Regions from separate parts of the Exiguobacterium sp. EF_C8 genome, predicted to be linked through region 2. Evidence: a T-box and tRNA genes for the amino acid it is inferred to sense, from the RefSeq annotation. Region 2 holds a T-box; the other holds one or more tRNA genes.
The links. The T-box of region 2 lies ahead of ACY2IG_RS12235 (valine--tRNA ligase). A T-box ahead of a tRNA ligase gene usually reads a tRNA of that ligase, here a tRNA-Val.
Positions count from the first base shown of each region.

Region 1: it has a tRNA-Val gene. The T-box ahead of ACY2IG_RS12235 (valine--tRNA ligase) is inferred to sense a tRNA for this amino acid. The anticodon was not compared.

Region 1 covers NZ_CM143264.1:135,698-139,100, reverse strand. The annotation lists rRNA gene ACY2IG_RS00770 (16S ribosomal RNA) at 1-932, opposite strand, end outside; tRNA gene ACY2IG_RS00765 (tRNA-Ala) at 1,057-1,132, opposite strand; tRNA gene ACY2IG_RS00760 (tRNA-Pro) at 1,155-1,231, opposite strand; tRNA gene ACY2IG_RS00755 (tRNA-Arg) at 1,236-1,309, opposite strand; tRNA gene ACY2IG_RS00750 (tRNA-Leu) at 1,348-1,434, opposite strand; tRNA gene ACY2IG_RS00745 (tRNA-Thr) at 1,497-1,572, opposite strand; tRNA gene ACY2IG_RS00740 (tRNA-Val) at 1,587-1,662, opposite strand; rRNA gene rrf (5S ribosomal RNA) at 1,672-1,787, opposite strand; rRNA gene ACY2IG_RS00730 (23S ribosomal RNA) at 1,891-3,403, opposite strand, start outside.
Region 2 covers NZ_CM143264.1:2,284,523-2,287,925, reverse strand. The annotation lists gene hemB (porphobilinogen synthase) at 1-61, shown strand, start outside; gene hemL (glutamate-1-semialdehyde 2,1-aminomutase) at 58-1,368, shown strand; T-box leader at 1,423-1,652, shown strand; gene ACY2IG_RS12235 (valine--tRNA ligase) at 1,703-3,403, shown strand, end outside.

The DNA.
Region 1 (3,403 bases), 950 kb from region 2:
TGAGTTTCAGCCTTGCGGCCGTACTCCCCAGGCGGAGTGCTTAATGCGTTAGCTTCAGCACTGAGGGGCGGAAACCCCCCAACACCTAGCACTCATCGTTTACGGCGTGGACTACCAGGGTATCTAATCCTGTTTGCTCCCCACGCTTTCGCGCCTCAGCGTCAGTTACAGACCAAAGAGTCGCCTTCGCCACTGGTGTTCCTCCACATCTCTACGCATTTCACCGCTACACGTGGAATTCCACTCTTCTCTTCTGTACTCAAGCCTTCCAGTTTCCAATGGCCCTCCCCGGTTGAGCCGGGGGCTTTCACATCAGACTTAAAAGGCCGCCTGCGCGCGCTTTACGCCCAATAATTCCGGACAACGCTTGCCACCTACGTATTACCGCGGCTGCTGGCACGTAGTTAGCCGTGGCTTTCTCGTAAGGTACCGTCAAGGTACGAGCATTCCCTCTCGTACGTGTTCTTCCCTTACAACAGAGTTTTACGATCCGAAAACCTTCATCACTCACGCGGCGTTGCTCCATCAGACTTTCGTCCATTGTGGAAGATTCCCTACTGCTGCCTCCCGTAGGAGTCTGGGCCGTGTCTCAGTCCCAGTGTGGCCGATCACCCTCTCAGGTCGGCTATGCATCGTCGCCTTGGTGGGCCGTTACCCCACCAACTAGCTAATGCACCGCAAGGCCATCTCAAGGTGACGCCGGAGCGCCTTTCATCAGCGGACCATGCGGTCCGTTGAACTATCCGGTATTAGCTCCGATTTCTCGGAGTTATCCCAATCCTTGAGGCAGGTTCCTTACGTGTTACTCACCCGTCCGCCGCTCATTCCACTGCCTTCCCTCCGAAGAGTTCCGTCAGCTTCCTGCGCTCGACTTGCATGTATTAGGCACGCCGCCAGCGTTCGTCCTGAGCCAGGATCAAACTCTCCATGAAGTGTTTGACTTGCTCGTTGTGTGACCGAAGTCACGATTGACGAAGCTTGCGCTTCATTCGTTTTTGTATTCCGTAGAATACGATTTTTGCCTCATCGTTCAGTTTTCAAAGTTCGTCATAAAAATGGTGGAGCCTAGCGGGATCGAACCGCTGACCTCCTGCGTGCAAGGCAGGCGCTCTCCCAGCTGAGCTAAGGCCCCATTAAAGGGATGAAATTGAAGATGGTCGGGAAGACAGGATTCGAACCTGCGACCCCTTGGTCCCAAACCAAGTGCTCTACCAAGCTGAGCTACTTCCCGAAAATGCACCCTGAGAGATTCGAACTCCCGACCCCTTGATTCGTAGTCAAGTACTCTATCCAGCTGAGCTAAGGGTGCGGAATATAAGGATCAAACAGCAAACATCAAAATGAAAATGGTACCGAGGGCCGGAATCGAACCGGCACGGGGAAACCCCCGCAGGATTTTAAGTCCTGTGCGTCTACCAGTTCCGCCACCCCGGCAGGGATATAAAAGGTAGAACCTTCATTCATAATTGAATTCTGGTGATCATTGAAGATGAAAATGGTGCCGGCAACAGGAGTCGAACCCGCGACCTACTGATTACAAGTCAGTTGCTCTACCAGCTGAGCTACACCGGCAAGTGTAATAAAAATGGTGGAGGATGACGGGATCGAACCGCCGACCCCCTGCTTGTAAGGCAGGTGCTCTCCCAGCTGAGCTAATCCTCCATATGTATCGCCTGGCAGCGTCCTATCCTCACAGGGGGAAGCCCCCAACTACTTTCGGCGTTCAAGTGCTTAACTTCCGTGTTCGGCATGGGAACGGGTGTGACCACTTGGCTATCGCCACCAGACATTTATTATCTTAACATTATGTTCACATAACGTCAAGACTTTTTTCATTTTTTTTTGAAAGGCTCGCGCCCTCAAAACTGAAGTCATCAACAATGCATCTGCTAGAACAAGGCCTCGACCGATTAGTATCACTCAGCTCCACATGTCGCCATGCTTCCACCCGTGACCTATCTACCTCATCGTCTCTGAGGGGTCTTTCTTGATTACTCAAAGGGAAATCTCATCTTGGAGGGGGCTTCATGCTTAGATGCTTTCAGCATTTATCCCGTCCGCACGTAGCTACCCAGCGATGCTCCTGGCGGAACAACTGGTACACCAGCGGTGCGTCCATCCCGGTCCTCTCGTACTAAGGACAGCTCTCCTCAAATTTCCTGCGCCCACGACGGATAGGGACCGAACTGTCTCACGACGTTCTGAACCCAGCTCGCGTACCGCTTTAATGGGCGAACAGCCCAACCCTTGGGACCTACTCCAGCCCCAGGATGCGATGAGCCGACATCGAGGTGCCAAACCTCCCCGTCGATGTGGACTCTTGGGGGAGATCAGCCTGTTATCCCCAGGGTAGCTTTTATCCGTTGAGCGATGGCCCTTCCATGCGGAACCACCGGATCACTAAGCCCGACTTTCGTCCCTGCTCGACTTGTAGGTCTCGCAGTCAAGCTCCCTTCTGCCTTTGCGCTCTACGAATGATTTCCAACCATTCTGAGGGAACCTTTGGGCGCCTCCGTTACTGTTTAGGAGGCGACCGCCCCAGTCAAACTACCCGCCTGACACGGTCCTCCAGCCGGATCACGGCTGCGAGTTAGAGACTCTATGCATGAAGGGCGGTATCCCAAGGGTGACTCCTCCGAAGCTGGCGCTCCGGGCTCGACGTCTCCCGCCTATCCTGTACATCATGCACAAAGCCTCAATATCAGGCTGTAGTAAAGCTCCATGGGGTCTTTCCGTCCTGTCGCGGGTAACCTGCATCTTCACAGGTACTATGATTTCACCGGGTCTCTCGTTGAGACAGTGCCCAAATCGTTACGCCTTTCGTGCGGGTCGGAACTTACCCGACAAGGAATTTCGCTACCTTAGGACCGTTATAGTTACGGCCGCCGTTTACTGGGGCTTCGGTTCAAAGCTTCGCTTGCGCTAACCCATCCCCTTAACCTTCCAGCACCGGGCAGGCGTCAGCCCCTATACGTCATCTTGCGATTTAGCAGAGACCTGTGTTTTTGCTAAACAGTCGTTTGGGCCTATTCACTGCGGCTCTACATGTGTAGAGCGTCCCTTCTCCCGAAGTTACGGGACCATTTTGCCGAGTTCCTTAACGAGAGTTATCCCGCGCGTCTTAGAATTCTCATCTCGCCTACCTGTGTCGGTTTACGGTACTGGCGCCTTCCCCCTCACTAGAGGCTTTTCTTGGCAGTGTGAAATCGTGACCTACGTCCCTACGGGACTCCGCATCGTTCCTTGACTGTGATGCCTGACGGATTTGCCAATCAGACGGTCTTGAAACTTGCACATGCACTTCCATCCGCATGCGTCACTATCCTCCTGCGTCCCCCCATTGTTCAAACGGTGGATCGGCGGTACAGGAATATCAACCTGTTATCCATCGCCTACGCCTTTC
Region 2 (3,403 bases):
TGATTTAATTATCACCTATTTCGCAAAAGACATTTGTCGTTACCTGGAGGGGTCGAAATGAGCTTAATTAACCAGAACTCAAAATCAAAAGAAGCGTTCGAGCGGGCACTCCCGCTCATGCCGGGTGGTGTCAACAGCCCAGTCCGTGCTTATAAATCGGTCGGGATGACACCAATTTTCGCAGATCATGCGAAAGGATCAAAGCTCTATGATATCGACGGAAAAGAGTATATCGATTACGTCCTGTCATGGGGACCGATGATTCTCGGTCATGCCGATCCAATCGTCACATCAGCGATTCAAGAACAAGCGACGCGTGGCTGGAGTTACGGGACACCAACAGAAATCGAATCAGCGATGGCGGAAGTCGTCATCAGTCGTGTACCGTCGGTCGAAGTCGTCCGGATGGTCAATTCGGGTACAGAAGCGACGATGGCTGCCCTTCGTCTCGCACGCGGCTATACAGGTCGGACAAAAATCTTGAAGTTCGAAGGCTGTTACCACGGTCATGGGGACTCACTCTTGATTAAAGCAGGTTCAGGTGTCGCGACACTTGGACTACCGGATTCACCAGGCGTTCCAGCGCAAATTGCGAGCATGACACTGACGGTTCCTTACAACGATTTGGATGCTGTCCGGATCGCGTTTGAAAAACACGGCGACGATATCGCTGGTGTCATCGTCGAACCGGCTGCTGGGAACATGGGCTTCGTGCCACCAGAACCAGGATTCCTTGAAGGCTTACGGGAAATCACATCAGAAAACGGTGCGTTATTAATTTTTGACGAAGTCATGACCGGTTTCCGTGTCGGATTCCACTGTGCGCAAGGACACTTCGGTGTCACGCCGGATATCACGTGTCTCGGTAAAGTCATCGGCGGCGGAATGCCAGTCGGTGCTTATGGCGGACGTCGTGACATCATGGAACAGATCGCACCACAAGGTCCAATTTATCAAGCAGGTACGTTATCCGGGAACCCACTTGCGATGGCAGCGGGTCTAGCGACACTGACGCAATTGAAACCCGAGCACTATGAAGAGTTCGACCGGAAAGCGAGCCGTCTGTCTGAAGGCTACCTGAATGCTGCGGCGAAATATAACATTCCACTGACGACGAACCGTGCGGGTGCGATGTTTGGTGTCTTCTTCACGGATGAACGTGTCACGAACTTCGAAAAAGCGAAAACATCGAACCTTGAGATGTTCCGTTCGTATTATCAAAAGATGGCGGCGCGTGGTGTCTTCTTACCACCATCACAATTCGAAGGTCTCTTCCTCTCGATTGCCCATACGGACGAAGATATCGAACAGACGATTGAAGCCGTCGAATTGACGTTCAAGGAACTCCAAGTTGAGTTCGATCGTTAAGCAGTTCTTGACGATTGATTGAACTCTCGGCTAAAATGAATAAAGAAGAAAATGGCAACAGCGATGACGGGAAGAGTAATCCTGTATTCGTACCGGCGTAGAGAACACATCCTTGGCTGAAAGATGTGACGGACGAACAGGAGGAAGGTCACCCCACGAGCTGGTATCGTGAGTCTTACGAGCGATATCCGTCCTCCACACGTTACGTGGCTCGAGGGCATCCGATGTTGGATGAACTAAGGTGGTACCGCGGAAAAAAGCAACGGCTTTCTTTCGTCCTTAGCATAGGACGAGAGAAGCCGTTTTTATTATGGACAAAAAGGGAGCGATCAGGATGCAGGAATTATCAATGCCAACGAAATATGATCCGCAGGCAACGGAAGAAAAATGGCACGACTTTTGGTTAAAGGGAGAGTACTTTAAAGCTGATCAAGATCCGGAGAAAGAGCCGTACACGATTGTCATTCCACCACCGAACGTCACAGGTAAATTACACCTTGGTCACGCTTGGGACACAACATTACAAGACATGCTGACGCGGATGAAACGGATGCAAGGGTTCGACGTCCTGTATCTACCGGGAATGGACCATGCTGGTATTGCGACGCAAGCAAAAGTCGAACAAAAACTGCGAGCAGAAGGGAAATCACGTCTTGAAATGGGTCGTGAGAAATTCCTCGAGCAATCTTGGGCATGGAAAGAAGAGTATGCGTCAACGATCCGTGCACAATGGGCAAAACTCGGTCTTGGACTCGATTACTCGCGTGAACGCTTCACGCTCGACGAAGGGTTGTCGGAAGCAGTTCAAGAAGTCTTCGTTAAACTTTACGAAAAAGGCTTGATCTATCGTGGCGAATACATCGTTAACTGGGACCCAGCGACGAAAACAGCGATCTCGGATATCGAAGTCATCTACAAGGATATCGAAGGGGCGTTTTACCACCTCAGCTATCCACTGACGGACGGTTCAGGTCATGTTGAACTAGCGACGACACGTCCTGAGACGATGCTTGGTGATACAGCGATTGCCGTGAACCCGAAGGATGAGCGTTACGCTCACCTCGTCGGAAAAACGATCACGTTACCAATTGTTGGTCGCGAGATTCCGATTGTTGCGGATGAATATGTCGACATGGAGTTCGGTACAGGTGTCGTGAAGATTACACCTGCACACGACCCGAACGACTTCGAAGTCGGTAACCGCCACGAATTACCACGTGTCCTCGTCATGAATGAAGATGGAACGATGAACGAGAATGCAGGTAAATACGAAGGCATGGATCGTTTCGAATGCCGGAAACAAATCGTTGAAGATTTAAAAGCAGAAGGTGTTCTAATCAAAATCGAACCACACTTGCACTCTGTTGGTCACTCGGAACGTTCAGATGCAATCGTCGAGCCGTATCTCTCATTACAATGGTTCGTCAAAATGGAACCACTCGCGCAAAAAGCACTCGAGGAACAACAAGGACCAGACAAGGTCAACTTCGTTCCACAACGCTTTGAAAACACATATGTACGCTGGATGGAAAATATCCGTGACTGGTGTGTTAGCCGTCAACTATGGTGGGGACATCGCATTCCGGCTTGGTACCATAAAGAAACAGGCGAAGTATACGTTGGCAAGGAAGCACCAGCAGACCTCGAGAACTGGGAGCAAGACAACGATGTTCTCGATACATGGTTCTCTTCAGCCCTTTGGCCGTTCTCAACGATGGGTTGGCCGAATACGGACGCAGCGGATTATCAGAAATACTTCCCGACATCGACACTGGTTACGGGATACGACATCATCGCCTTCTGGGTATCACGGATGATCTTCCAATCGTATGAATTCACGGGACAACGTCCATTCCAAGACGTCTTGATCCACGGATTGATTCGTGATTCGGAAGGACGCAAAATGTCGAAATCCCTCGGAAACGGGATTGATCCGATGGATGTCATCGAGAAATACGGTGCTGATTCACTGCGTTGGTTCTTAACGACTGGATCGACACCAGGCAACGACCTCCGCTTCTACTGGGAAAAGATT